Regions from separate parts of the Citrobacter sp. Igbk 17 genome, predicted to be linked through region 3. Evidence: predicted binding sites of a transcription regulator. Region 3 holds the regulator's gene; each other region holds the start of a gene.

Region 1 (7,511 bases), on a different contig from region 3:
TCCCAGATGCTGAATGCGGAAATTAACAAAGGCATGCTGTCCCTCTTTGTCAATTTTGTAATCCGCCGCGATGGCAGAGCCGGTCGTGAATAATAAAGAGGCGAGTGTGAGTCCCAGCAGGTTTTTTTTCATTTTAAGCTCCATAGTCAGATGACGATTTTCCCAACATGCGATTAAGGGTATCGTCGTTATCGATAAAGTGATGTTTCAGGGCCATTAGCCCATGCAGAAGTGATAAAACCACCACGGTCCAGGCGAGCCATAAGTGCACGTTACCGGCGATGTCGGCTTGTACGCCTGCGTTGGCAAACGTGGCGGGAACATCGAACCAACCAAATACGCTTATTGCTTTACCGTCTGCGGTAGAGATCAGATAGCCGCTGATGACAATAGAAAAAAGCAGGGTATATAGCGTGAGGTGGCCCAATGCCGCCGCAATGCGGGTTAGACGGGAATAGCTTTTCAGCGCGGCAGGGGGAGGGGAAACAACCCGCCAGACAATGCGGACAACCAGTCCCATCATCAGCAACACACCGATACTTTTATGCAGTTCAGGCGCCTGGTGATACCAACCATCGTAATAACTGAGTGTTACCATCCATAAACCCAGAGCAAACATGCCATAGACGGCAATAGCGACCAGCCAGTGTAATGCGGCAGACACCACGCCATAGCGCTGTGGACTATTATTGAATTGCATAAACACACCGTTAGATATTTTAGAATTGAATGAAAATGGCGTGTAAAAGACATTAATGCAACTAATAAATAACAATGGTGATGATATTTATTCTTATTTCAATAAAGTTGATTAATTAAAGGCGCAATCATCAAATCGTTAGTGTGAGTGAACAAGGAGAAGAGCTTGGAAACAAGGAGGGATGAGAATTATGTTATTCAGTTTATTGCAATGAAATTAAGTAATTATCAGTTTTTGTCAATTAATGTCAGCGCATATCGATTAGAAGAACATAATATATATGACGTCCATAATCGCCAGCAGCGACCATAAAATAATGTAGAGCATGAAATGCTCGCGAATATTATTAACCAGATAGTGAAAGATGCGGCGCATCAATGTTTTTCCTGTCATTAAAAATGGCCTCACCAACGAGGCCATTGATCAATTATCGCTTAAAACGGGACAGCCTGAATGGCGTCAGGTCAAAGGCTGACGGTTTACCCTGGGCAAAATCAGTCGCAATTTCGCCCAGTACGGAAGCAAACTTAAAACCGTGTCCGCTGAGTCCGGTAATCACCAGCGTGTTGTCATGGTCTGGCAACGTATCGATAATGAAGTCTTCATCTGGCGAGTTATCGTAAGTACAGGATGCGCCATGCAGACAACAGCCAATGCCAGGCAAAATAGCGCGCAGGAATGGGAAAGCCTCAGAACCATCGCTGGCGACAGCGGCAAACGGTTTACGTTCTTCAGGTGAATGAATGACCTGTCCGCCGTTATGTTTGCCAATTTTTAACTCGTCATTCTCAGCCGGAAAACCGTAGTATTGATCGCCATTTGGCAGTTCGCCGGTAAATGCCGGGAATTTGTTTTTGACACTGTAGCGCCCGTCAGCCTGATACCATGCGAACACCTTACGCACCGGTTGTATCGGCAGTTCAGGCAGTAATGCCTTGACCCAGGTGCCAGCGCTGACGACGGCTTTTTTCGCGTGGTAGTCACCATCGGCTGTTGCAACCGTTACGCCATCATCGTGGTGATGGATCGCCGTGACGGGGCATTTAAACAGCTGTGCACAACCCGCCTCTTCAGCCAGGCGAATCCAGGTTTTAATGGCTAACTCACTGCGTAAAAAACCGGATTCGGCTTCAAACAGCCCGATATAGTTTTCAGGCACGCGAATTTCTGGCCAGCGAGCCATGATGGCTGCTGCATCCAGCTGTTCGACATTGAGCTGCCACTGTTTGGCACTTTGCGCCACGGTCGCTAAGAAGGTTGAATCTGCTGGGCCCAGGTTGATAACGCCAGAGCGAACAAAAACAGGCTCTTCATTTTGTGCGGAAAGTTCATCCCACAATGTTTGCGCACGTAGCACCAGTGGAACGTATTTTTCACCTTCGCCATACGCATGACGAATTAATCGTGTATCGCCGTGATGGCTGCCCTGTTGATGCGGTGGCATATGCGCATCGATCATCAAAACGTTGAGACCAGCGCGAGTGGCGTAGTATCCGGCTGCGGCGCCCACGGAACCGCTGCCAATAATGATTAAGTCGTATTTCATCCGCTTCTCTCTGCAATCGCGATAGCATACGTTAAATAATTCGAGTTGCAGGACAAAACGCCCTGGCGGTTTTGAACAGCGCTTACGCTGGCCCCAAAGGGGCGAGGCCAAAGGCCGAGTAAAGCCAACGCACATGCAACTTGAAGTAAGACAGGTATAGCAGGGTAAATAACTGAACCGGAATATTCAACCTGCAAATAAGAAAGGCACCGCGAAGGTGCCTTTTGATGGTGTGATGTATCAGGTTTAATGTCGCTGATACTCATTTACCTGGTAATCGCCAGATTCAATTTTGGCGATTCCGGCTTCTAATATCGAAATAAATTGCCTGGCAACATCAGTGGTTAACCAGAGCGTTTGACCGACTTCAGTCCCATCCGGGTCCGGACGATTCGGGGTCTGGTAGTGCAAACGCAGCATCAGCGCATCGTAGCTATCAACAGTGCTGATGTCCCACCCTACAAGCGGATGAGTCTGAATGACTTCATTATTCTTTTCCATCATGCCCCCTAATTCGTGTTACTAGACAACGGTTTTCGAGGTTCAATGCGTTTTTTTCTGAAGCAACTTCAGTATATCAATAAATAAGGGTATTCATTGAAAATTTAAAGAGGGCGGCGCATAAATTTTTTGTTTTCAGTGTTATCTGACTAATAAAACAACATGTTATTCATTTTTTTTTAGCATGTTGTGCAATTATTTTGGTGATTTGATTAAAAGATAATCAAGGTGTTTAATATAAATTATCTGCCAGCGTGGTGAATGCAAGATTGATTTAAAGGATTCACGTATAAAAAAGCCGGGGCGACCCGGCAAAAAAACATCACTGCATATCATTTTTTATTCGTTGATGAACCAGTCATCCGCGCTTTCCCAGGTTTCCTGTAGGATTTCGCTGATGCGTTCTTTGTCCTCTTTTGATGCGCCAATAACCGACAGATTGTTGGCCCCGGCATAACGAACGGTAACGTTACCTTCGTTATCCGGAAAATGATGATGAATACGGCGGGAGAGTTCACCTGCCAGCGCGTCGATAGCACCGGCTGGTAAAGGTGAAGTTTTGGCAATAGTGACTTCAATACGCATAATAGCCCCCTGTTGGATGTACTGGTTATTTATACAGTTAACTGCGCCAGTTGACAACAGTGGGCTACACTTTTTTAGCGTTTTACTGACCAGCGTACGGTTTCACCGCCAAGGAATGGTACCAGCGTGTCATTTTCCAGTGCGATGCTCTCCGGGACCTGATGTTCAATTTTCTCCAGTTCAATGAAGGTATCATTGACTGGCAGGCCGTAGAACTGTGGACCGTTCAGCGAGCAGAAGGCTTCAAAATGAGTCAGGGCATTCATCTCTTCAAACACGGTAGCATAGCTGCCCAGCGCGGTCGGCGCATTAAAGCAGCCCGCACAGCCGCAACTGGACTCTTTACGATGACGCGCATGCGGTGCGGAGTCGGTGCCAAGGAATGCACGACTGAATCCGCTGGCAACCAGTTCGCGCAGCGCCTGCTGGTGAACATTACGTTTGAGTATCGGCAGACAGTACAGATGCGGACGAATTCCGCCGACCAGCATATGGTTGCGGTTAAACATTAAATGCTGCGGTGTGATGGTTGCGGCAAGAAGCTCGTTGCCCTCGCGAACGTACTCGGCGGCATCTTTGGTCGTGATATGTTCAAACACCACTTTTAGCGCGGTTAAACGCTGACGTAAGGGGTCCATCACCGTTTCGATAAAACGTGCTTCGCGATCGAAAATATCGATATCAGCATGCGTTACTTCACCATGCACCAACAGTGGCATCCCCAATTTTTCCATGCGCTCCAGTACCGGCATAATGGCATCGACTGAGGTTACACCGTGTGTAGAGTTGGTTGTTGCATTGGCGGGATACAGTTTAGCGGCGGTGAAGACACCTTCGTTGAATCCACGCTCAAGTTCATTAGGATCCAGCGTGTCCGTTAAGTAGCAGGTCATTAATGGCGTAAAGTTATGTCCGGCGGGTACAGCGTCCAGAATGCGCTGGCGGTACGCAATGGCCGCGTCAACGGTAGTGACCGGCGGAGCGAGGTTTGGCATAACAATCGCGCGACCATAAGTTTCACTGGTATAAGGCACGACAGTTTTCAACATGTCGCCATCGCGAAGGTGAAGGTGCCAGTCGTCTGGGCGGCGGATCTTTAAAACCTGGGATGGTGCAGTCATCAATATGCTCCGGCTGAGGATAGTCTTTTTTGCCGGAAACAAAGGATAAGCGGAAACGTTTTCGTTTGCACGAAAAAAAAGGGCGCATTCGCGCCCTGTTGTTGATTAATCGGTAAACGGGATAATGATTTCGCCCGGTTTAACCTCAATCCCTTTCGCCAGTTTTTTCGCTAACGCTTCGCCTTTGCTGCTGTCTTCACGCAGAATATAGGCCGGTTGCTGGTTAAAGTAATTGCGCAGCGACTGATTTAAGTAGGGCATCAGAGTTTGCAGTACAGATTGCATTTTCTCTGGTGTGACGGTCGCGTCGACCACTTCCATTTCTTGCAGATAAATCGCGCCTTTTTCTTTATTGAAGACTGGCAATGCTTTTAACTTCAATTTCATGGTCGCTTTCTGGCTACCAAAAAGGGAATTCATATCCAGATTGGCATCGCCTGTCAGCGTCACTTTATTCGGCTCTTCGCGACCAATCTGGCTGGCGAGGTTGGTCAGTACGATGTGGGCTTCAGCAACGCCAGGCAGACCAATATCTTTCGAGAAGTCGTTATGCTTAGCCAGTGCCTGATTAATCTCTTGCTCGCTAACCGTGTATTGTGTGAGTTGATTACAACCAACCAACAGGCCGCTGACAATCAGTGCAGCAGCAAAAAAAATCTTTTTCATGGGGTTCCTCAACATGATGCTTGTGGCGTAATCGTGACACAAAGCAGCATCAAGCACCAGCGACCCGGACACCAGCAGAAAAAACTGAAATTGAGTCCGGGACGTCTGGTCAGCTATCAGGCATCAGGTTCCAGCATGCCGCGTGACGGGCGTTTATGGCTAAACTGCCAGCCCAGCGCGAGGAAGGTGATAAAGCCGATAATGCCGAGCATCATCCACGGGAGTTCTGGCTGTGACAATGCTTTACCCATGTCAAACAGCCAGCCGCCACCGATATAACCGATGGCACCGCCGATGGCTAACCCGAGGCGGCTAAAGCCCATGTAGCTGCCCCGTGCGCGCGCATTTGCCAACGACGCGCTCAGCGTCTCGCGTGCCGGTTCCGCAATGATAGAACCGATATAGAAGGTGCAAATCAGGGTGAAAAGCTGCTGTAAATTTCCGACCAGACCGATGGGCATCATGCTAAGAGACATGATCAGCAGGCCTGCCATCAGCCGATGCTCAAGACGAAAACGTTTCTCACTCCAGCGGGCGATAGGGTAGAGCAGCGTTAAAGAGAGACACGCTTCGATGGCATACATCCATTTCACGGCGGCCGGCGAACCGGCAATGTCATTAACCATAATCGGCAGCATCAACATAACCTGTACCGCCAACATGTAATACCCCGCCAGCGTCAGGACATAGGTGACAAATCGTTTGTCATGCATCACATGGCTCATGCCTTCGCGCACGGGAATTTTCACGGTGGACAGCTTCCATGCCGGAAGCAGCCAGGCGTTAAACGCAGCGCACAAAACGAACAAGATCGCACCCGTAGCGCAGACCAGACGGAAATCGTACTGTAACAGCCAACTGCCGAGTAATGCGCCAACAACGGCACCGGCACTGTCCTGCATCATCAGGATGGAGAAAAAGCGCCCGCGCTTTTCCGGGCGGATCAGTTTGACCACCAGTGCCGAACGGGGCGGGTCGAATAATGTACCGCCTAAGCCGGAGAGGAAACAGGAAAACCACAATAGCCAGGGTTCGTGCGCAATCCCCATCGTGGCGAACCCGGCGGCACGCATCAACATGCCGGTCACAATCATAGGCTTGGCACCAAAGCGGTCAGCAATTGCGCCGCCAAAAATCCCCAGACCTTGCTGAATAAATTGGCGCAATCCAAGTGCGATACCGACCATCACGGCGGCCCAGCCCATTTGGTCGACGAAACGGATAGAGATCAGTGGGAAAACGACAAAGAAACCCAGCACGACCAGCATATTATCGATGAGCAGGAAATATTTACCCAGGTTCCTTGCCTGCGAGACTTGCGACATTTCCCCTCCAGGGAAAAAACTCGTCACTCGGTGGAGAGTTTAAAAGATAAGCACCTTCTATTCTGCGGTGTCGTTTGCGCTTTTCCCACCCTTGGCGGGACAATATTTTTTTATCAAAAGTCAGTCTTGATAGAGAGTTTTCATCAAAATGTGTGAATAATTCAAAAAATGGCATTTTGCTCTTTTCACAGGGTGTATTTGCACAGGTATAGTAATGCGAATTGCGTATTGAAGACGTTACGGGAAGGAGTAGGTATAGAATGTTTGGCTATCGCAGTAACGTGCCAAAAGTGCGCTTAACCACGGACCGCCTGGTCGTGCGTTTGGTGCATGAGCGTGATGCCTGGCGTCTGGCAGATTATTACGCAGAGAATCGTCATTTCTTAAAACCCTGGGAACCTATCCGCGATGAAAGCCACTGCTATCCCTCTGGCTGGCAGGCGCGTCTGAGCATGATCTCTGAATTCCATAAACAAGGCACGGCCTGGTATTTCGCGCTGCTCGATCCGGATGAAAAAGAAATTATCGGCGTTGCGAACTTCTCGAACGTGGTGCGCGGATCTTTCCACGCCTGTTATCTCGGTTATTCCATTGCGCAGAAGTGGCAAGGGCAGGGGCTGATGTACGAAGCCCTGACCGCCGCTATTCGTTATGTGCAGCGGACGCAACATATTCACCGCATTATGGCGAACTACATGCCACACAATAAGCGTAGCGGCGATTTGCTGGCGCGACTCGGCTTTGAGAAAGAAGGGTATGCAAAAGACTATCTGCTGATTGATGGGCAGTGGCGCGATCATGTGCTGACGGCGTTGACAACATCAGAATGGACCCCCGGTCGCTAAGTTTCAGGCGCGCGGCCTGAATAATGGAGAAGACGATGAAATACGAATTAACCGCCACTGAAGCCCGTGTGATTGGCTGCTTATTAGAAAAACAGGTTACTACACCGGAACAATATCCCCTTTCCGTGAATGGTGTGGTGACCGCGTGTAATCAAAAAACCAACCGTGAACCGGTGATGAATCTGTCGGAAGCCGACGTGCAGGACCAGCTTGATAACCTGG
Region 2 (7,511 bases), on a different contig from region 3:
GACCTGTTTGAGAAAATTACCAAAGCGTTAGCCTGAGACGTTGACCTGTAGTTTTGTAGGCCGGATAAGGCGGTAACGCCGTTATCCGGCAAAATGCCCGGTGGCGCTCATACTTACCGGGCCTACAACGTCCTGAATGTTTATCCATGCAGTCGGATTGACTGTTCTGCCTCGCCACGCTGCATCACCCGATTCAACACTTCTGCCTCCAGTTCTGCCAGACGCGCCGAACCAATCCGACGTGGTCGTGCAATATCCACCGTTAAATCCAGCCCGATTTTTCCGTCCTCAATCAGCAAAACGCGATCGGCCATTGCCACCGCTTCACTAACGTCATGGGTGACCAGCAGTACGGTAAAGCCGTGCTCTTGCCATAAAGAGACAATCAGATCCTGCATCTCAAGACGGGTTAACGCATCCAGCGCGCCGAGCGGTTCATCCAGTAGAAGCAGGCCAGGGCGGTGAATTAATGCCCGTGCGAGGGCCACTCGCTGTTTTTGCCCGCCGGAAAGAGCGGCAGGCCATTCCTCCGCCCGGTTTTCCAGGCCAACAGCGGCCAGCGCATCACGGGCCGCATCGCGCCATTGGCCTTTCAGCCCCAGACCAACGTTATCAATAACCGTTTTCCATGGCAGCAGACGCGCATCCTGAAACATCATGCGCGTATCATCCTGAATCTCTGCCAACGGGGTGGTTCCGGCAAGTAATGCGCCTGAGGTGGGAGACTCCAGTCCTGCCAACAGACGCAGTAACGTGCTTTTACCTCCGCCGCTGCGGCCCACCACGGCGACAAATTGCCCCGCCGGAATATGCAGATCCAATTGATTCAGCACCGTATTGGCGGCGTATTTTTTTGTCACGGCGCTCAGTAAAAGCGGGGTACCCTGGTTCAAGCGAGCGGTATTCATACGGTAGCCTCCTTCACATGGTAAGCCGGGTTCCAGCGCAGCCAGACCCGCTCCAGCAATTGGGCGCTGACGTCGGCAAGTTTGCCGAGCAGGGCGTAGAGAATAATGGCCACCACGACCACATCGGTTTGCAGAAATTCGCGGGCATTCATCGCCAGATAGCCAATACCGGCATTGGCTGAAATGGTTTCCGCAACGATAAGCGTCAGCCACATCAGCCCAAGGGCGAAGCGTACGCCAACCATAATCGAGGGCAGAGCGCCGGGGAGGAGCACATGGATAAACAGTGAAAAGCCGGACAATCCATAGCTGCGTGCCATCTCCACCAGGCCGCGATCGATATTGCGGATCCCGTGCCAGGTGTTGATGTAGATCGGGAACAGCGTGCCCAGGGCGACGAGAAAAATCTTGGCAGATTCATCAATGCCGAACCATAAAATCACCAGCGGGATCAGCGCCAGATGCGGTACGTTACGCAGCATCTGCACCGACGTATCCAGCAGGCGTTCTCCCCAACGTGAAAGGCCGCTAATCAGTCCCAGCGTCAGGCCAATCGATCCACCAATGGAGAATCCGACCAGCGCGCGCCAGGCGCTGATCGCCAGATGCTGCCAAAGCTCGCCGCTGGCGGAAAGCGTCCAGAAGGCTTCAATAACACCCTCCGGGGAGGGCAGGATGCGGGTGGAGAGCCAGCCCATTGTGGATGCGAACTGCCAGACCACCACCAGACCCAGCGGTAAAAACCAGGGCGCGAGGCGCAATAACCACCTGTTTTTCGGTGTTGCCATTAGCCAGCTCCTTAGCTTTGTGCAGCTTTACGCGGGATAAATTCGTTCGCCACCGCTTCGCCTTGTTGGTGCAGGCGCTGTGGTTGTGGAATTTCGGGTATAGCGACATCCAGATGTGGGAACAGCAGTTCACCAACTTTGTATGCCTCTTCCAGATGCGGATACCCGGACAACACAAAGCTGTCGATTCCCAGCGCGGCATACTCGTTAATACGCGCCGCGACCGTAGGCCCATCTCCGACCAGCGCAGTACCTGCGCCACCGCGCACCAGTCCGACGCCTGCCCACAGGTTCGGACTGATTTCCAGTTTGTCGCGTTTACCGTTGTGCAGTGCCGCCATTCGCTGCTGGCCAACCGAATCTGTTCTTGAGAAGGCGGCCTGGGCTTTGGCAATGGTGTCGTCATCCAGATGGGCTATCAGGCGATCCGCGGCCTGCCATGCCTCTTGTGTTGTTTCCCGCACGATCACATGCAGACGAATACCAAAGCGGATCTTGCGGCCGAGCGCTGCTGCTTTGGCCCGCACCTGTTCAATTTTCTCTTTCACTTGCTCAGGCGGCTCGCCCCAGGTCAGATAGAGATCAACCTGCTCGGCAGCAAGGTCTTGTGCGACATCGGACGAGCCACCGAAATAAAGCGGTGGCCGGGGTTGTTGCACGGGAGGGAAAAAGAGCTTCGCGCCGCGGACATGAATATGTTTGCCGTTGAAATCCACGGTTTCACCTTGCAGTAAGCGCCGCCAGATCTGAGTAAATTCAGCAGAGGCTTCATAGCGCTCGGTGTGATCGAGAAATACGCCGTCACCCGCCAGCTCCTGTGGATCGCTACCGGTCACCAGGTTAAATAACGCCCGGCCGTTAGAGAGTCTGTCGAGCGTGGCGGCCTGGCGCGCGGCAACCGTCGGCGAGGTTACGCTTGGACGCAGCGCGACCAGAAACTTTAATCGCTGGGTGACCGGGATCATGGCGGCGGCGACCAGCCAGGCATCTTCGCAGGAGCGACCGGTTGGGATGAGAACGCCGGTAAATCCCAGACGATCGGCTGTTTGCGCGATTTGTTGCAGATAGTCGTGATCGACCGGACGTGAACCTTCCTCCGTCCCCAGATAATGACCGTCGCCGTGGGTGGGTAAAAACCAGAACATGTTCAGACTCATAATTTTTCTCCTGCCTGCTGAGTGGGTTGCCAGATACGCTGGCGAATATCGATTTTTTTCGGCAGCAACCGGTTGTCATAAAACAGATCGGCGGTTTGTTGCTGTAGCGCAGCAACAGAGGCGCTGACGGGGGTAATGGTGGTTGGCGGGCGGTGATCCAGATAAGAGGCAATTACCGGCTCGGGCAGGCCCATGGTTTTAGCCAGCAGGGTAATACTTTGCTGGCGTTGGCTGAGGGTTAACGCATCGGCCTGGCTAAAGGTATCCAGCGCGCCAAGCACAAATGCGCTATTTTTCTCGGCATAAGGACGTGCGGCGAGATAAAACGAACCGGTCTGTTTGAGGTCTGAACCGTCTTTCAGCACGCGCACATCACCTTGCAGTAGCGCGGCAGAGTAGTAGGGATCCCAGATAGCCCATGCATCAACGTTTCCTTGCTGGAAGGCCGCTCGCGCATCGGCGGGGGTCAGATAAGTCGGTTGAATATCGGTAAATTTCAGTCCAGCCTGTTGCAGCGCACGGAGCAGTAAATTGTGGGCGCTGGAACCTTTCTGGAAAGCGACTTTATGCCCTTTAAGCTGTGCCACGCTCTGGATGGGACTGTTTTTGGGCACCAGAATCACTTCGGCTTTCGGTTTGGGCGGCTCGACGCCCACATAAACGAGATCTGCCCCTGCGGCCTGGGCGAAAATCGGCGGTATATCACCCGTACTGCCGAGATCAATACTGCCGATATTGAGCGCTTCCAGCATTTGTGGCCCTGCCGGGAACTCAATCCACGAGATTTTGGTCTGTGGGTAGCGTTTCTCCAGTAGTTGATGGCTTTTAGCCAGCACCATGCTGACGCTTCCTTTCTGGTAGCCTATGCGCAGCGCGTCTGGTGCAGACTCTGCGGCATGGGCGAGCGTTGAAAGTGACAGCAATCCGGTTAACGCCAGCCACGGCGTGTGACGCTTGAGCAGATTAAGCATGGGCGGCACCTCGCAAAGCATTCAATTGAGGGAGTTGCACGTCGCGACGATGCAACGCCAGCCAGAAGGTCTCGAGCGCGCCATCCAGGCGCAATTGCAGGTTGGGGGTGAACTGAGGTTTATGCTGATAATCAATGACCTGCGAGTCATCAGCAAACACACCGTGCAGGATCTCCTGGGCCTTTAACGCACTTAGTACCGGTTTCAATGCATAATCGACCGCCAGTAAGTGTGCAACGGTCCCCCCGGTTGCCAGCGGCAACACCACTTTTCCTTCCAGTGCCCGTTCGGGGAGTAGATCGAGCAGTGTTTTCAATGCGCCAGAGTATGCGGCTTTGTAGACCGGCGTGGCGACAATCAGCCCGTCTGCATCCTGCAGTTGTTCAATAAATGTCTTCAGCGCCGGACTATCAAAACGGGCATAGATCAGATCTTCCGGGGCAAAATTGTGCAGGTTCCAGTGAAAGACTTCGACATCCTGACCGTTCAGTTTTTCTCGGGCATATTCCAGTAACGCGCTGGAGCGAGAGGGAAAGCGTGGGCTTCCCGCCAGAGTGATGACGCGCATAATTTCAATCTCCGCTTATAACTAATTGTTTGCTTTTAATTAACATTGATAACAATTTGTGCAGTCTGGCAGAGGGGCTTTGTTTATCGAAATGATTTATACGGGATAGAAAAGTTGAAAAATAAATATACCCGTCATACTTCAAGTTGCATGTGCGTTGGCTTTACTCGGCCTTTGGCCTCGCCCCTTCGGGGCCAGCGCAAGCGCTGTTCAAAACGCTAATGCGTTTGTCCTGCAACTCGAATTATTTAGGGTGTAAAAAGCAGGGGTGAGGAAAACGATTGCTATTTATTGCCGCAGGTCAATTCCCTTTTTGCTCACGATCGCACATAATACGCCCCCGGTTTGCACACCGGGAATCCAGGAGAGTTCATGTACTACCCCTTCGTTCGTAAAGCCCTTTTTCAGCTCGATCCTGAGCGCGCTCATGAATTGACATTCCAGCAATTACGTCGCATTACCGGCACGCCGCTTGAAGCGCTTGTCCGGCAGAAAGTACCCGCAAAACCGGTTACCTGTATGGGGCTGACGTTTAAAAACCCGCTCGGTCTTGCTGCCGGACTGGATAAAGACGGGGAGTGCATTGATGCACTTGGGGCGATGGGATTCGGCTCAATTGAAATCGGTACTGTGACGCCGCGTCCGCAGCCGGGTAACGATAAACCACGTCTGTTCCGTCTGGTTGATGCAGAAGGTTTGATCAACCATATGGGGTTTAATAACCTGGGCGTTGATAACCTGGTGGAGAACGTCAAAAAATCGCATTTTGACGGTATTCTGGGGATTAATATTGGTAAGAATAAAGACACCCCGGTAGAGAATGGCAAAGATGACTATCTGATTTGTATGGAAAAAGTCTATGCTTACGCCGGTTATATCGCGATTAATATCTCTTCACCGAATACGCCGGGATTACGCACGCTACAATACGGCGAGGCTCTGGATGATCTGCTTACGGCTATTAAAAATAAGCAAAACGATCTCCAGGCGATCCACCATAAATATGTGCCGGTGGCGGTAAAGATCGCGCCGGATCTTTCTGTGGAAGAACTGATCCAGGTTGCCGACAGTTTGGTTCGTCATAATATTGATGGCGTTATTGCCACAAATACCACCCTTGATCGCTCCCTTGTTCAGGGAATGAAGAATTGTGACCAAATGGGTGGTTTGAGCGGCCGACCATTGCAATTAAAAAGTACAGAAATTATTCGTCAGTTGTCTCAGGAATTAAAAGGGCAGTTGCCGATTATTGGTGTTGGCGGGATCGACTCGGTGATTGCCGCACGGGAAAAAATGGCTGCCGGTGCTTCACTGGTACAGATTTATTCGGGATTTATTTTTAAAGGTCCGCCGTTGATTAAAGAAATCGTCAGCAATATCTGATCTATGCCTTAATCCGACAACCAGGGCTTTATTTCTAGCCCTGGTTGTTTTATATTCCTTTACTGTTGCTTATTTAAACATTCTGAGCTTTTATTATTAGGGCAATAAACGAAGCGGCAAAAGGATAGTGTCGTAATGGCGATGATTAAGGAAAGGAGAGAAACTGATGCGAATTAAACCCGACGATAACTGGCGCTGGTATTATGATGAAGAGCACGATCGAATGATGCTCGATTTAGCCAATGGCATGTTATTCCGCTCGCGTTTTGCGCGTAAAATGCTCACGCCTGATGCATTTTCTCCGTCTGGTTTTTGTGTCGATGACGCTGCGCTTTATTTCTCCTTCGAAGAAAAATGCCGTTACCTGGATTTAGCTAAAGAACAAAAAGCGGAACTGGTGTTAAATGCGCTGGTGGCGATTCGGTATCTTAAACCGCAAATGCCAAAAAGCTGGCACTTTGTAGCGCACGGCGCGAACTGGTCGCCAGTGGTCGGTGACGCTGCCTGTGTTTATTTAAGCGATACTGAAGAACAGGTAAATCTGTTAGTGGTAGAGCCGGGTGAAAATGCCGCACTGTGTTTGCTTGCACAGCCGGGCGTGGTCATTGCCGGTCGCACCATGCAACTTGGCGATGCGATTAAAATCATGAATGACAGACTGAAACCGCAGGCAATTGTCGACAGTTTCAGCCTTGAGCAGGCGGTCTAACTTTCCAGCCTGATTGCCGTTTTGGGTACACAACTGCAGCAAAGAATCGTTCCGTCATCGCCAATCGCTGATTTTTTCAGTGGGCTGACTTCGCCTTCTACCAGCCGAATCCGGCAGCATCCACAAATTCCCGCACGACACGAGTAGGGAACACGGATCCCCTGGTTTTCCAGTTGTTCCAGCAATACCTGCTGATTATTTCCGCGAAACGTTTGACCTTGCCAGTCAATCATCACTGTTGCATCGGGTTGTTGTTGCAAAGCGGTATCATCAGATTCCGCCGCGCCGTACAGCCGGGCGGGTCCGGTTGCCAGTATTTCTACTTCATCACCTACACGAATTACGCCGCTATTACGGGCGATGAGATTTTGGCCGAAATCGACATCACCGTTGTCTGGCGCTGTACGAAAGGTTTGCAGCGTTGCCAGTGGCTCTCCGGATGGATGTTTCTGACCTTTCTCTGGGCTGACGGTAGTGAAAATACAGCGACTACAGGGTTTAGCCACGTCAAAGATAACGTCGCCGATGCGTATCACTTTCCAGGTATCTTCTTCCCAGGCGCTAGCACCTACAACCACCAGGTTGGGGCGAAACTGTTCCATTTTGATGCTGGCCGGGCAGCGCTGCTGCAGATCGCGCAGAGAGGCCTCGTTTGTCAGGAGATAGGGAAAACCATCGGCAAAAGATAACGGTACGCCATCGTGCCGCTTTACCCGACGCGTCAGTTGTGGGCCAACCCAACGTAACTGCACATCACGGGAAAAGAAACCACTGATCCAGCGATTGATATCCGCTGGTGCGACCCGTGCGGTAAAATGGTTTCCCCACACTTCTGTAGGTGCATCCTGCGTGGAGAAGTCGGCAAAGCGCACTAACGCACTGCTGCCGTCTGGCGCGGTAAGATGTAGGCCGTCATGGAATGGCGACGGGGTAAAACGGACCATTTGCGGGAACTGTCGGGCGGTGATGAACGTTCCGTCAGGTTCAGTGATCATAAATATGCGATCAAAGGCAAGGCCGCTGATAT
Region 3 (7,511 bases):
GTTGATGCAGTGGCGCGTAACGGTAGCTTTAGTTCCGCTGCTCAGGAGTTGCACCGCGTACCTTCGGCGGTAAGCTACACGGTGCGCCAACTGGAAGAGTGGCTGGCTGTGCCTCTTTTTGAACGCCGTCATCGGGACGTGGAATTAACGCCTGCTGGCGCGTGGTTTTTAAAAGAAGGTCGGTCTGTTATCAAAAAAATGCAGATCACCCGTCAGCAATGTCAACAAATCGCCAATGGCTGGCGAGGACAGCTGGCGATTGCGGTAGATAATATTGTGCGTCCAGAACGGACCCGACAGATGATTGTGGATTTCTACCGCCATTTCGATGATGTGGAACTTCTGGTCTTTCAGGAGGTGTTTAATGGCGTCTGGGACGCGCTGTCGGATGGTCGCGTGGAGTTAGCTATCGGAGCAACGCAGGCCATTCCGGTAGGGGGACGCTATACGTTCCGGGATATGGGAATGCTGAGCTGGAGTTGCGTGGTAGCCAGTCATCATCCGTTGGCGGCGATGCCGGGACCGATCAGTGACGATACGTTGCGCAACTGGCCATCGCTGGTACGCGAAGACACCTCCCGCACACTGCCGAAACGTATTACATGGTTGCTGGACAACCAAAAACGCGTTGTGGTTCCTGACTGGGAATCCTCGGCCACCTGCTTGTCAGCCGGACTCTGTGTCGGGATGGTACCGACGCATTTTGCAAAACCGTGGATCGATAGCGGAAAATGGGTGGCGTTACAGCTGGAAAATCCGTTCCCGGATGCCGCTTGTTGCCTGACCTGGCAGCAGAACGATACGTCGCCTGCACTGAGCTGGTTACTGGACTACCTGGGGGATAGTGAGACGCTGAATAAAGAGTGGCTGCGGGAACCGGATGAGGCTCCCGCACAACTGACTTAACGACGATAATCGCGGAATGGACCGTCGGCAACGGAACGACGTTCTACCAGGCGTGGGTGCACCTCGATAGACTGCGATTCTTCACGTTTATTCACGATTCGGTCTAACAGCATGTTGAAGGCCGTTTCACCCAGTGAATCTTTTGGCTGATGGATGGTTGTCAGCGCAGGGGTGAAGTATCGGGCGTTGCGTACGTTGTCGTAACCGATAACTGAGATATCCTGCGGTACGCGCAGTCCCATCTCGTCTGCGGCACACAGCGCACCCATCGCCATAATATCGCCACCACAGAATACGGCGGTTGGGCGATGCGACTGGGAGAGGATTTGCTGCATAGCGCGGTAGCCGGATTCAGGTTCGAAATCACCCTGGACAATCCAGTTTTCGGGAACTTTAATCAGAGCCTCTTCCATCGCTTTCATGAAGCCAGCCAGGCGGCCTGCGCCGGTATTACGCTCCATGGGACCTGGGATCACGCCGATCTCACGATGACCGCGCTCAATCAGATACCGGCCTGCCATGTAACCACCTTCAAAAGCGTTATCAATGACGGTATCGGTAAAGTCGGCTTTTGCCTCGCCCCAGTCCATGACCACCATTGGAATATGGCGATACTCTTCGAGCATGGAAAGCAGTGATTCCGGGTACTCTGAACACATTACCAACAGGCCATCTACGCGCTTTTGCGCCATCATAGACAGGTAGGCCTGCTGTTTTTCAAGACTGTTCCAGGCGTTGCCCAGAATCAGTGTGTAGCCTTTCTGGAAACAATTCTTCTCAACAGCCTCGATAATTTCGGCGAAATAGGCAGCTTCACTGCTGGTTGCCAACAAACCGATCGATTTGGTGTGATTCACCTTCAGGCTACGTGCAACTGCGCTAGGGGAGTAGTGCAGTTCTTTAATCGCTGCCCAGACAGCGTTGCGCGTTTCTTCTGCGACAAAGCGCGTTTTGTTAATTACGTGTGATACGGTTGTAGTGGAAACGTTTGCTCGCTTCGCTACATCTTTAATAGTTGCCATTACATCTCACTCCAGACCATATCCTAAGCTCCTGAGAATACTCCAGGTAAACGTTTGCCTTCACACACCCTCAACGCAACGTCAGGGTTGCGGCACGCCGGGAAAACGACACGGAACGTCAGGAAGGGGTCAATGGCCGGTACGCTAATCAAGTAAGCGTGGAATTTTGTCTGATCTTAACGAAAAGGGGAAGAGTTAAAAGCAGTTATCAATATAAATCGTGAGAGATTTTTGCTTTCAAGTGTGTAAAAATGCGCAATATCACTTTTTGTGTGGGAATAAAAAGGAGAAAACTTGATGAGCACCGATCTGAAATTTTCGTTAGTGACGACCATAATTGTTCTGGGCCTGATTGTTGCGGGTGGCCTGACTGCAGCACTGCACTGATTTCCCCCGGGGGAGTTCACTCTCCCTCATCCTTTCTGCTTGTCTTTCCCTTCCTATTTTTTGCAAATAAGCAAAAGTCTTTTGCAGTTTTGTTAACTTTATTAATTTTGCGATCAATGTCATGCTTTTGACTCTTATGATGTGTCGTGCCAAGGCTCGACGTTACGGAGTCGATAGATGAAAATAAATTATCCTTTACTGACGCTGGCGATAGGTGCGTTTGGCATTGGAACGACCGAATTCTCTCCCATGGGATTGCTACCCGTCATTGCCAAAGGCGTGGATGTTTCCATTCCGGCCGCAGGGATGTTAATCAGCGCGTATGCGGTAGGCGTGATGGTTGGCGCACCGCTGATGACCTTACTGCTGTCCCATCGTGCGCGTCGCAATGCGCTTATCTTCCTGATGGCCATTTTTACATTGGGTAATGTGCTTTCGGCGATATCTCCGGATTACACGACGCTGATGCTGTCGCGCATTTTGACCAGTCTTAACCACGGGGCATTTTTTGGCCTCGGCTCGGTTGTGGCGGCAAGCGTTGTCCCCAAACATAAACAGGCCAGCGCCGTTGCGACTATGTTTATGGGGCTAACGATCGCGAATATTGGCGGTGTTCCCGCGGCAACCTGGCTTGGGGAAACCATCGGCTGGCGTATGTCCTTTATGGCGACGGCGGGACTAGGCATTATCGCGATGGTCAGTCTGTTCTTCTCGTTACCGAAAGGCGGGGCAGGTGAGCGCCCTGATGTGCGCAAAGAACTGGCTGTATTAATGCGTCCACAAGTGGTGTCAGCTTTACTGACGACCGTTCTGGGGGCCGGAGCGATGTTTACGCTTTATACCTACATCTCACCCGTGCTGCATAGCATTACTCATGCTACGCCGGCGTTTGTCACCGGTATGCTGGTGCTGATTGGCGTTGGGTTCTCTATCGGTAACTATCTGGGCGGTAAACTGGCTGACCGTTCGGTTAACGGTACGCTGAAAGGCTTTTTATTGCTGCTGATGGTTATTATGCTGGCGATACCTTTCCTTGCACGTAATGAGCTGGGTGCGGCCGTGAGTATGGTGGTGTGGGGCGCAGCAACGTTTGCGGTGGTTCCGCCGCTGCAGATGCGTGTGATGCGCGTTGCCAGTGAGGCACCTGGATTGTCATCGTCAGTGAATATTGGCGCGTTTAATCTGGGGAATGCCCTGGGAGCGGCCGCCGGTGGGGCGGTAATTTCCGGAGGGTTGGGCTACAGTTTCGTCCCGGTAATGGGGGCGATTGTGGCGGGACTTGCGCTACTGCTGGTCTTTGTCTCGGCAAGAAAGCAAGCGGAAGAAGTCTGCAACGCAACGAATTAAAAACAAAAACGCAGAAGGGAACCCCTTCTGCGTTGTCATTTTATGCTGCGAAGTTTTTCGCAACAAATTCCCAGTTCACCAGTGCCCAGAAGTGTTCCAGGTAGCCAGGACGGGCATTACGATAATCGATGTAGTAAGCATGTTCCCACACGTCAACGGTCATCAGAGGCGTCGCGTCAGTCGTCAGCGGTGTACCTGCGTTGGAGGTGGATACGATAGCCAGTTTGCCATCCGTTCCTTTTACCAGCCAGGTCCAGCCAGAACCGAAATTCTTGATAGCGGCATCGGTGAATTGTGCTTTGAAGTCTGCAAAGCTGCCAAAGGAGGCGGCAATCGCTTCGGCCAGTTTACCGGTCGGCTCGCCGCCTGCGTTTGGTGCCAGGCAGTTCCAGTAGAACGTGTGGTTCCATACCTGTGCTGCGTTATTGAATACACCACCTTCAGAGCTACGTACGATCTCTTCCAGTGATTTACCTTCAAACGCGGTGCCTTTAATCAGGTTATTCAGATTGGTCACGTAGGTTTGATGGTGTTTGCCATAGTGGTATTCCAGCGTTTCGGCAGAAATGTGCGGTGCTAGAGCATCTTTGGCATACGGTAATGCAGGTAATTCGAACGACATTGCTTCTCTCCTTATTATTTATAGTGAGTACACACAATAGCCTCATTGTGAGTAAGGATAGGGTAGCAAATTGAAAGGTTATGCAAAAGAAGAACTTACCCTACAGCATATTCTGTAGGGTAAGTTTTTAGCGAATTGTTTTCGGCGTCATCACACGGCGAGCGCCCACGTAGTGGCGTTGCCAGTAATCTTCGCTCAGAGAGGTTATTTGAATTTCCTGACCGCTGCGTGGAGACTGGATAAATTTACCATTGCCAACATAGACGCCAACGTGGTCGGCGGTACCGCGACCTTGCGTGCGGAAGAAGACCAGATCACCGTTTTTCAGTTCACCACGTTCAATCGGCGCAGCGTCGCGCAGGTGATACATTTCATTGGCGGTACGCGGGATGCGGAACTTCACCAGATCTTTGTATGCGTAATAAACCAGCCCGCTGCAATCAAAACCGGTTCTGGGTGATGTGCCACCCCAACGGTAAGGTTTACCGATTTGGTTCATCAGGGTAGACATAGCGGTTTTGGTTGCTTTCTGTACTTTTACTTTATGTACATCCGCAACGGCTGTTGGTGCAGTCGTCTTCACTTTTACACAACGTGGCTTATGACCTTTGCGCGGGGTACATTTTTCAGTCCAGGTGACGGCAGGGGTTTGTATTGCCGCTGTTTTACTGCGACGGTTTGCTGTTTTCGTCGATTTTGCCGGAGTTGCTGTGCGTTTTTTGGAAGAGGAAGCCGTTTTCGTACTGGTTTTACTGGTGTTTTTTGTCGCCGTTTTCTTGTTGGTTTTTGTTGCTTTCTGGCTGGTTGTTGCGCTTTTCTTTTTATCTACCGTCTTGACGGTGTGGGAAGCGGTAGGTGTCGTCCTGGCCTGCTTGGAAGCATGAGCCATAGGCGTAAAAGGCAGTGTGGTAAAAAGTAAAGCACAGAGCGTGATCGAGATTCGGTTTATCCGCGCCACTGAGCAGTCCTCTGGTAAGGCAGGTCTATCGTGCCTGCGTGTGATTTTCAAAACTTGACGATTCTAATCTATAGAAAGAGGGAAAGTTAATAGCTTTTTTCGTTTAAAACTACGTTTCGTAACCGACCGCAAAAAAAAACAGCAATTCAAGGCGTAATTGGTGAACAGATAATCAAATCCCCATGCTTTACGCGGATAAGTGAGATTGTGAATGCAACTTTTAACGACAGGCGATAAAATAATATCGCGTAATGAAAATGTTATTTTCCGTTACCTGCCTGACCCGCTACAATGTCAGACTACTGCCGTAAAAGAAGTTTAAGGAAGCAAGATAATGAGCACCACTATCGAAAAAATCCAGCGCCAGATCGCTGAAAACCCGATTCTCCTGTACATGAAAGGTTCCCCAAAACTGCCAAGCTGCGGTTTCTCTGCTCAGGCTGTGCAGGCGTTGTCCGCCTGTGGCGAACGTTTTGCTTATGTTGATATTCTGCAGAACCCGGATATTCGCGCCGAGCTGCCGAAATATGCCAACTGGCCGACTTTCCCACAGCTGTGGGTTGATGGTGAACTGGTAGGCGGCTGTGACATTTTAATTGAAATGTACCAGCGCGGTGAGTTGCAGCAGTTGATTAAAGAAACTGCAGCGAAATACAAAACCGAAGAGCCGGACGCTGAGTAACCAGCAAAAATAAAAAAGCGACCTCAGCAGGTCGCTTTTTTTATGCCGCCGTTACGCCTCTTCGGGCACTGGCAGAGGCCAGCCGCCGAGACGTTTCCAGCGGTTAACAATTTCGCAGAACAGAACGGCTGTCCGTTCGGTGTCATACAGCGCCGAGTGCGCCTGAGTCCCATCAAACTCCATTCCTGCAGCCAGACAGGCTTTTGACAGTACGGTTTGCCCCAACGACAGGCCGCTTAATGCTGCCGTATCAAAGGTGACGAAGGGGTGAAACGGATTACGTTTCAGAGAGGCACGTTCTGCCGCTGCCATCATAAAACTGTGATCAAATGTCGCATTGTGCGCCACCATGATAGCCCGATTACAGCCGCTATCTTTGATACCTTTACGTACCATTTTAAAGATGGCATGCAGCGCGTCGTACTCGCTGACGGCGCCACGCAACGGGTTGCTGGGGTCGATGCCGTTAAATGCCAGCGCTTCGGGTTGTAAATTCGCCCCTTCAAACGGTTCAACGTGGAAATGTAACGTCATGTCCGGCATCAGCCAGCCCTGTTCATCCATTTTCAGTGTGATGGCGGCAATTTCAAGCAGCGCATCGGTTTTGGCGTTAAATCCTGCTGTTTCGACGTCAATGACGACAGGATAAAAACCACGAAAACGGTCACACAGACCGGAAAGTTGAGCGTTATCGGACATCTGGGTCTCTTAATACGGGAAAATTGCAGCGCGTATTATGGCAAAATGATGAGTATAAAACTACGGGCACAGACGATCTGCGCCCGAGGAGAGTTTAGTCGCCCAGACCGCGGCCGGCGTCTTTTTCTTCGATCAGCTCAATTTTATAGCCATCTGGATCTTCAACAAACGCGATGACCGTCGTACCGCCTTTTACCGGACCGGCTTCACGCGTCACGTTACCGCCGTTTTGACGAATACGTTCACAGGCCTCTGCCGCGTTATCTACGCTCAGGGCAATGTGGCCATATGCGGTACCCAATTCATACTTGTCAACGCCCCAGTTATAGGTCAGTTCGATCACGGCTTCGCTGGTTTCAGGGCCGTATCCGACGAATGCCAGAGAGTACTTATATTCAGGGTTTTCGCTGGTACGCAGCAGCTTCATGCCCAACACGTTGGTATAAAACTCGATGGAACGCTGCAGGTCACCCACGCGCAGCATGGTATGAAGTAAACGCATCTTTCTTCCCCTTCAAAAATGGCTAATACATTCAAAATGTTGTTTTAGTATAGCGGCGTTATAACGCCGCTATCAATGAACGATTAGAAATCGATTGGCAATTCTCAGGACCTTACAGGGTAGGGTAATCGGTATAGCCTTCAGCACCGCCGCCGTAAAAACTTTCCGCACGCTGTGGATTGAGCTCGGCTTTACGCTGCAGACGTGCAACCAGATCCGGGTTAGCAATGTAAGCACGACCAAAGGCAACTGCATCGATTAGACCTTTCTCGATCAGTGATTCAGCTTTCTCTGGTGTATAGGCACCCGCACCAATAATCGGACCGTGGAAACGTGCGCGAACTTTCTCGCGAAACGCGTCTGAATACGGTTCGCCACCAGCCCAG
Region 4 (7,511 bases), on a different contig from region 3:
GAGCAGTTCAATCACCCCTTCGGCCAGATAGCCTTTATCGCCACCACACTGGTGGGTCTGTACCCCATTGCACGTCAGGCGCTGCGCCTGATGAAGACCGGTAGCTACTTTGCCATTGAAACGCTGATGAGCGTCGCCGCCATCGGAGCATTGTTTATCGGTGCAACGGCGGAAGCGGCCATGGTACTGCTGTTGTTTTTAATTGGTGAACGCCTGGAAGGATGGGCTGCCAGCCGCGCCCGTAAAGGGGTCAGCGCGCTAATGGCGCTGAAGCCGGAAACCGCCACGCGTCTGCGTAACGGCGAGCGCGAAGAGGTGGCCATTAACACCCTCCAGCCAGGCGACATCATTGAAGTTGCCGCCGGAGGACGTTTACCCGCCGACGCTAAACTGGTTTCGGGTTTTGCCAGCTTTGATGAAAGCGCATTGACAGGTGAATCTATTCCGGTTGAGCGAGCATTGGGCGAAAAAGTCCCGGCAGGTGCCACCAGCGTAGACCGACTGGTCACTCTCGAGGTTCTCTCTGAACCCGGTGCCAGTGCGATTGACCGTATTTTGAAACTGATTGAAGAGGCCGAAGAGCGTCGCGCCCCTATAGAGCGTTTTATTGATCGCTTCAGCCGGATTTATACCCCGGCCATCATGGCGATTGCCTTGCTGGTCACGCTCGTACCGCCGCTGCTGTTTGCCGCTTCCTGGCAGGAATGGATTTATAAAGGGCTAACGCTGCTGCTGATCGGTTGTCCGTGTGCACTGGTTATTTCAACCCCTGCCGCAATCACTTCCGGATTAGCCGCAGCGGCGCGTCGCGGGGCGTTAATCAAAGGCGGTGCCGCCCTGGAACAGTTGGGCAGAGTCACGCAGGTGGCGTTTGATAAAACCGGCACCCTGACCGTCGGTAAACCGCGCGTCACGGCGATTCATCCGGCAAGCGGGCTAGACGAAGCCGAACTGCTGGCGTTGGCAGCGGCAGTTGAACAAGGCGCAACGCATCCGCTGGCCCAGGCCATTGTCCGTGAAGCACAGACGCGTGAACTGAGTATTCCGTTGGCGACAGAACAGCGTGCGCTGGTTGGCTCAGGGATTGAAGCACAGGTAAACGGCGAGCGCGTACTGATTTGCGCGGCAGGCAAACATCCTGCTGATGCCTTTGCCGGGCAGATAAGCGAACTGGAAAGCGCAGGCCAAACCGTCGTGCTGGTCGTGCGTAACGATGCCGTTCTCGGCGTACTGGCCTTGCAGGACACGCTGCGCGACGATGCCCGCACCGCCATCAGCGAGCTGAATCAACTCGGTGTGAAAGGGGTGATCCTGACCGGCGACAATCCTCGCGCAGCCGCCGCTATTGCCGCTGAACTGGGGCTTGAATTCAAAGCGGGGCTATTACCGGAAGACAAGGTACAGTCCGTTACCCAGCTCAACCAACTGTCACCACTGGCGATGGTCGGCGATGGGATCAACGACGCTCCGGCGATGAAAGCCGCCACCATCGGCATTGCCATGGGTAGCGGAACCGATGTTGCGCTGGAAACTGCCGATGCGGCCCTGACGCATAACCGTCTGCGTGGCCTAGTGCAAATGATCCAGTTGGCGCGCGCAACCCACGCCAATATTCGACAAAATATTGCGATTGCGTTGGGTCTGAAAGGGATTTTCCTTGTTACCACGCTGCTGGGGATAACCGGATTGTGGCTGGCAGTACTGGCAGATACGGGGGCAACAGTGCTGGTAACCGCCAACGCGCTGCGGTTGTTGCGTAAAGGATAGTGCCTGTTTCTCGCCTGATGGTGCTTCGCTTATCAGGCCTACAGGTTACACCGCCCTTGTAGGCCGGATAAGCGTTAGCGCCATCCGGCATAACAAGATTACTGCCCTTTGCGCACTAAATAGCGGTACGGCAGCGAGTCGGTCTCTTTGGCCACCAGTTCATGTTCCATAAAAGTACAGAAGCCGGGAATATCGCGGGTTGTCGCCGGATCGTCTGCAACAATCAGCAGCGTCTCACCGGCCTGCATACCACGCACGGTTTTACGCACCATCATGACGGGCTCCGGGCAGCGCAGCCCCTGCGCATCAAGAGTATGGTCGGGAGAAGTAAACAGATCGCTCATCGTAGTCTCATTCATACAAAAACGGCGTTATTTTACGCTCTGTTGTGGCGTAAGCCAATCAGGTTAACGATTGCGTGAAAAACAACCATTGCAATGTGTTTTTAAAGCAGTATCATGCGACGGTTTTTTATTGGGTTCCCTCACCCCATCCAACAAAAAGGTCACAATATGACTCCGTTTACACAAAATCAGCGCGTAAAAGCGTTGTTCTGGCTATCGCTATTTCATCTGCTGGTGATCACCTCCAGCAACTATCTGGTGCAGCTTCCGATCTCCATCTTTGGTTTTCATACCACCTGGGGCGCGTTTAGCTTTCCGTTTATTTTCCTCGCGACCGATCTGACCGTGCGTATCTTTGGCGCACCGCTGGCAAGACGCATCATCTTTGCCGTGATGGTTCCTGCGTTGCTGATCTCCTATGGCGTGTCTTCACTGTTCTATATGGGTTCCTGGCAAGGTTTTGATGCGCTGCTGCACTTTAACCTGTTTGTCGCCCGTATCGCTGCCGCCAGTTTTATGGCTTACGCGCTGGGACAAATTCTGGATGTGCACGTCTTTAACCGCCTGCGTCAGAACCGTCGCTGGTGGCTCGCGCCTACGGCCTCAACGCTGTTTGGCAACATCAGCGATACGCTGGCGTTCTTCTTTATCGCCTTCTGGCGCAGCCCGGATGCCTTTATGGCCGAGCACTGGATGGAAATCGCGCTTGTCGATTACTGCTTCAAAGTGCTGATCAGCATTATTTTCTTCCTGCCGATGTATGGCGTGTTGCTGAATATGTTGCTGAAAAGGCTGGCAGATAAATCTGAAATCTCTGCATTGCAGACGAGTTAAAGGTTCATTTTCCGAGTTGTGATAAGATGGACGAATGAGCCGTTATGGCCGTTTATCGAAAGGAAGAAGTCAATGCGCAATCTGGTTAAATATGTCGGTATTGGCCTGCTGGTTATGGGGCTTGCGGCCTGTGATAATAGCGATACAAAAGCGCCAGCAGAGGGTGCTGCCGCACAAAGCAGCGCCGCCGGACAACCGGTTAACCTGCTCGACGGCAAACTCAGTTTTTCCCTGCCGGCAGACATGACCGATCAGAGCGGCAAGCTGGGCACTCAGGCCAACAACATGCACGTTTATTCTGACGCAACCGGCCAGAAAGCGGTGATTGTGATTGTCGGTGACGATACCAGTGAAGCACTGCCTGTACTGGCAAAACGTCTGGAAGATCAGCAGCGTAGCCGTGACCCGCAACTGCAGGTGGTCACTAACAAGTCCATTGAGCTGAAAGGCCACACGCTTCAGCAGTTAGACAGCATCATTTCAGCGAAAGGCCAGACTGCCTACTCCTCCGTGGTGTTGGGCAAAGTGGACAACCAACTGCTGACCCTGCAAATCACGCTGCCAGCTGATGATCAACAGAAAGCACAGACCACGGCAGAAAACATCATTAACACGCTGGTTATCCAGTAATCGTTAAGACGATGATGCGGCCTCCGGTGACACCACCTGAGGCCGTTTTTTTAACCGCCATGTCAGCAATAACGCCACCGCCACCAGCCCTGCGGCCGCCAGATAGATAACCGGTACACCCGCCCACGTCATCACCAGTCCCGCCAAAGGCCCGGTGACACCCAGCGACAAATCCATAAATACCGTATAGGTCGCCAGTGCCGCGCCCTGATTCTGCTGCGGGACCGCTTTTACCGCGACCACACCCAGCGCCGGGAAGACTAACGAGAACCCTGCGCCGGCCAGTAGCACGCCGATTTTCGCCATCCACGGCATGGAAGCCATCCCGACCAGCAACAGCCCAACAATTTCGACGCTAAAGCAGATCATCGCGACATTCAGCCCACCTAATCGGTTGATGCCATTTGGGAATAGCAGACGAGTACCGACAAACGTGCAGCTAAATAGCGTCAGCGCGAATGCCGCGCCGTCCCAGCCTTTCGCGTCGTAAAACAGGGTAATAAACGTGGCGATCACCCCAAAGCCGGCAGAGGCCAACGCCAGTGCCATACCGTACGGCCAGACTCGTCCAAGCACCGCGCGAAACGGTAACGGTTTGCCTTTACTGGCTTTCACTGCCGGACGCGGCAGCGCCAGCAATATTGCCAGCAGCGCCACGGCCATCACGGTCAGCGCCAGCCCCTGTAAGCCACCCCAGGCGTAGCACAGCACCCCCAACGGCGCACCGATCGCCATCGCCCCATAGGTGACAATACCGTTCCATGAAATCACCCGTCCAATGTGCATTGAGCCAACCACCCCAACGCCCCACAATGTAGAGCCGGTCCCGGCAAAGCTTTGCCCGATGCCCAGAATCACGCGCCCCAGGCACAGCAGTAATAAACTGGCCAGCGGCCAACCATGAGCGCTCCCTGCCAGCAAATAGCCCAGACCACTTAAAAAACAGCCGCACAGCCCAAATACCACAATCTTTTTCGGCCCCAGCAAATCGGCATAGCGACCGGCATGAGGGCGACTCAACAACGTCGCGAAGTATTGCAGACTGATAACCAGCCCGGCCCAGAAGGCACTAAATCCCATCACATCATGGACATAACCCGGCAAAACCGCGAGCGGGAGGCCGATGGTCAGATAGCTGGCAAAGTTAAACATCACCACGGAGACAATGCGCAGATTGAGGCGCAATCCGCTCAGCGTCGGTTCAGCGACGGGTTCGGGCATGGAGGGTCACCACATATTCACAACAGTGTTTCATTTCTACCATGTTGCAGCCCAGAAATCAGTAACCAGATTAGGAATATCGGCAGCAAGCCAGCCGCTACACTTAATGCAAAAATGCACACAGGAAGAAGACATGACGACCATCCAGCCTGACAAAACAGGTTTGCACATTTTGCTTAAACTGGCCGCGCTGGTGGTGATCCTCGCGGGTATACACGCCGCAGCCGATATCCTTGTGCAGCTACTGCTGGCCCTGTTTTTCGCCATTGTGTTGAACCCCCTGGTAACCTGGTTTATTCGTCGGGGGATCCGTCGCCCGGTAGCCATTACGCTGGTGGTCGTCGTGATGCTCATCGTCCTTACCGCACTGGTTGGTGTCCTGGCATCGTCGATCACAGAATTCATGGCCATGCTGCCCAAGTACAATAAGGAGCTGACGCGCAAAGTCCTGTATCTGCAAGAGATGGTGCCGTTTCTAAATTTGCATATGTCACCAGAGCGCATCCTGCAACGTATCGATTCCGACAAACTCATGACCTTCACAACCACGCTGATGACGAGTCTTTCCGGTGCGATGGCCAGCGTCGTTCTGCTGGTGATGACGGTGGTCTTTATGCTGTTTGAGGTACGTCACGTTCCCTACAAAATGCGCTTTGCGCTGAACAATCCGCAGATCCATATTGCGGGGCTGCATCGGGCATTAAAGGGCGTATCTCATTATCTGGCACTGAAAACGTTACTCAGCTTATGGACTGGCGCCATCGTCTGGCTGGGACTGGCGCTAATGGGCATTCAATTTGCTCTGATGTGGGGCGTGCTGGCCTTCCTGCTCAATTATGTGCCCAATATAGGCTCGGTTATTTCCGCCGTGCCGCCTATGATTCAGGCGTTGCTGTTCAATGGCCTGTACGAGTGCGTGCTGGTCGGCGCGCTGTTTCTGGTGGTGCATATGGTGATTGGCAATATCCTTGAGCCACGTATGATGGGGCATCGCCTGGGATTGTCGACGCTGATCGTTTTCCTGTCCCTGTTGGTGTGGGGATGGCTGCTCGGTCCCGTGGGCATGTTGCTCTCCGTCCCATTAACCAGCGTGTGTAAAATCTGGATGGAAACCACCACCGGTGGCAGCAAACTGGCCATTTTACTTGGTCCCGGCAGACCCAAAAGTCGGCTACCCTGAAAAACTACCAACCGAGGTAGTTTTTATCTTTTTATATGCCCGTTAAACTGATATCCATACAGGTATATATCGCAATTTATCTTAAATAAAGAGTGAAAAGGATTTCATTTTTTAATAAAGAAATTACATAAGTCAACGTACGGATGTCTTTGCCAAACCGCATAAGAATAATGAATCCCCCCATAGCATTTAACTCAAACTATCTGCCTATATTTAAAGGTTATTTTATTTGATACGTTTTATCTAAAAATCTATACTTCTCGCCGATGATTACGCTGAAAAATTTCCGTTGAAGAAAATCACCGAATATTACCATCCGGTAACCTCCGTCGCCTTGCTATCGGACACGTGAAATAAAATGCTAATTTAGCTTAAATAGAATCACAGGTGCTGCAGGGTGATCATTATTTCGAAGCTTATTATTAAACACGTATAAACAGTACTTTGAGAGGGAGTTTTAATGAAACAGTATATTAAGTGGTTTGCGGCCATTGCCGTTGTCGGTGCGCTGGCGGGATGTGCGCGTACTGCGCCGATCGATCAAGTTCACACCAGCGTAAGCGCGGGGCACACTCAGGATCAGGTTAAAACCGCGATTCTGAAAGCGGGCATTCAACGCCAATGGGTCATGTCTGAAGCCGGTCCTGGTGTTATTAAAGCACGCCAACAAACCCGCGACCATGTGGCTGAAGTCCGTATCACCTATACCGCCACCAGCTATGACATTAAATACGACAGCAGCCTTAACCTGCAGGCTTCTGGTGGAAAAATCCATAAAAACTACAACCGCTGGGTACGCAATCTGGATAAAGACATCCAGCTCAATCTGTCAGCCGGTGCCAATCTGTAATTACGCCTAAAGTCGGGCCGAAAAGGCCCGATACTCTTACTCTCTGCCATTTAACAGGTTGTCCCCACATGTACGAACAGGATTCGCTTAGCGCACTGGATGCCATTACTGAAGCACAACGTATCGCCTTTGCCCCTATGCTTTTTCAAACCGCGTTGTGTCTGCGAAATGCGGGAGTACTCACCTGGCTGGACAAGCAAGGTAAACGCGGCGCCACGCTCGACGAAATTACCGAGAACAGCACCATCAACGAATATGCCGCCAGCATCCTGTTGGATATGGGGTTAAGTGGGCGAATCATTACCCACAAAGAAGGATATTATTACCTCGCAAAAGTCGGCCACTTCCTTTTACATGACACAATGACGCGTGTGAATATGGATTTCACCCAGGATGTTTGTTATCAGGGACTGTTCTATCTGGAGAATGCGCTGAAAGAAGGGAAACCCGCGGGATTAAAAATTTTTGGCGACTGGCCAACAATCTATCCTGCACTGTCGCAATTACCCCTGGCTGCGCGTGAAAGCTGGTTCGCTTTCGATCATTACTATTCAGATGGCGCATTTGATGCCGCATTGCCATATGTATTCGCCAGCGCCCCTGCAACCCTGTACGATGTCGGCGGAAATACCGGAAAATGGGCATTACGTTGTTGTCAACATGATGACAATATTGCAGTCACTCT

Evidence for each region. Region 3 encodes PurR, which represses purine synthesis genes. Its sites were predicted from a motif close to CANGCAAACGTTTGCNTG; they were not measured.
Region 1: the regulator PurR is predicted to act here: its motif matches at 4,502-4,519, upstream of pyrC (dihydroorotase).
Region 2: the regulator PurR is predicted to act here: its motif matches at 4,663-4,680, upstream of pyrD (quinone-dependent dihydroorotate dehydrogenase).
Region 4: the regulator PurR is predicted to act here: its motif matches at 2,171-2,188, upstream of tusA (sulfurtransferase TusA).

Annotation. Positions count from the first base shown of each region.
Region 1 is NZ_JANEWI010000017.1:5,264-12,774, forward strand. It holds gene NNO08_RS11810 (YceI family protein) at 1-132, opposite strand, end outside; gene NNO08_RS11815 (cytochrome b) at 134-700, opposite strand; gene NNO08_RS11820 (YceO family protein) at 962-1,075, opposite strand; gene solA (N-methyl-L-tryptophan oxidase) at 1,128-2,246, opposite strand; gene bssS (biofilm formation regulator BssS) at 2,493-2,747, opposite strand; gene dinI (DNA damage-inducible protein I) at 3,087-3,332, opposite strand; gene pyrC (dihydroorotase) at 3,407-4,453, opposite strand; gene NNO08_RS11845 (lipoprotein) at 4,559-5,119, opposite strand; gene mdtH (multidrug efflux MFS transporter MdtH) at 5,236-6,444, opposite strand; gene rimJ (ribosomal protein S5-alanine N-acetyltransferase) at 6,705-7,289, shown strand; gene NNO08_RS11860 (YceH family protein) at 7,325-7,511, shown strand, end outside.
Region 2 is NZ_JANEWI010000043.1:3,373-10,883, forward strand. It holds gene pepN (aminopeptidase N) at 1-36, shown strand, start outside; gene ssuB (aliphatic sulfonates ABC transporter ATP-binding protein) at 141-908, opposite strand; gene ssuC (aliphatic sulfonate ABC transporter permease SsuC) at 905-1,696, opposite strand; gene ssuD (FMNH2-dependent alkanesulfonate monooxygenase) at 1,708-2,853, opposite strand; gene NNO08_RS19875 (sulfonate ABC transporter substrate-binding protein) at 2,850-3,824, opposite strand; gene ssuE (NADPH-dependent FMN reductase) at 3,817-4,392, opposite strand; gene pyrD (quinone-dependent dihydroorotate dehydrogenase) at 4,765-5,775, shown strand; gene zapC (cell division protein ZapC) at 5,942-6,484, shown strand; gene NNO08_RS19895 (YcbX family protein) at 6,481-7,511, opposite strand, start outside.
Region 3 is NZ_JANEWI010000008.1:53,114-60,624, forward strand. It holds gene punR (DNA-binding transcriptional activator PunR) at 1-906, shown strand, start outside; gene purR (HTH-type transcriptional repressor PurR) at 903-1,928, opposite strand; gene cydH (cytochrome bd-I accessory subunit CydH) at 2,226-2,315, shown strand; gene NNO08_RS06940 (MFS transporter) at 2,493-3,662, shown strand; gene sodB (superoxide dismutase [Fe]) at 3,703-4,284, opposite strand; gene NNO08_RS06950 (C40 family peptidase) at 4,412-5,242, opposite strand; gene grxD (monothiol glutaredoxin 4) at 5,577-5,924, shown strand; gene rnt (ribonuclease T) at 5,976-6,623, opposite strand; gene gloA (lactoylglutathione lyase) at 6,718-7,125, opposite strand; gene NNO08_RS06970 (alkene reductase) at 7,238-7,511, opposite strand, start outside.
Region 4 is NZ_JANEWI010000002.1:87,333-94,843, forward strand. It holds gene zntA (Zn(II)/Cd(II)/Pb(II) translocating P-type ATPase ZntA) at 1-1,767, shown strand, start outside; gene tusA (sulfurtransferase TusA) at 1,866-2,111, opposite strand; gene NNO08_RS01580 (7-cyano-7-deazaguanine/7-aminomethyl-7-deazaguanine transporter) at 2,280-2,945, shown strand; gene NNO08_RS01585 (DcrB family lipoprotein) at 3,018-3,575, shown strand; gene NNO08_RS01590 (MFS transporter) at 3,579-4,796, opposite strand; gene NNO08_RS01595 (AI-2E family transporter) at 4,930-5,976, shown strand; gene NNO08_RS01600 (hypothetical protein) at 6,449-6,826, shown strand; gene NNO08_RS01605 (class I SAM-dependent methyltransferase) at 6,895-7,511, shown strand, end outside.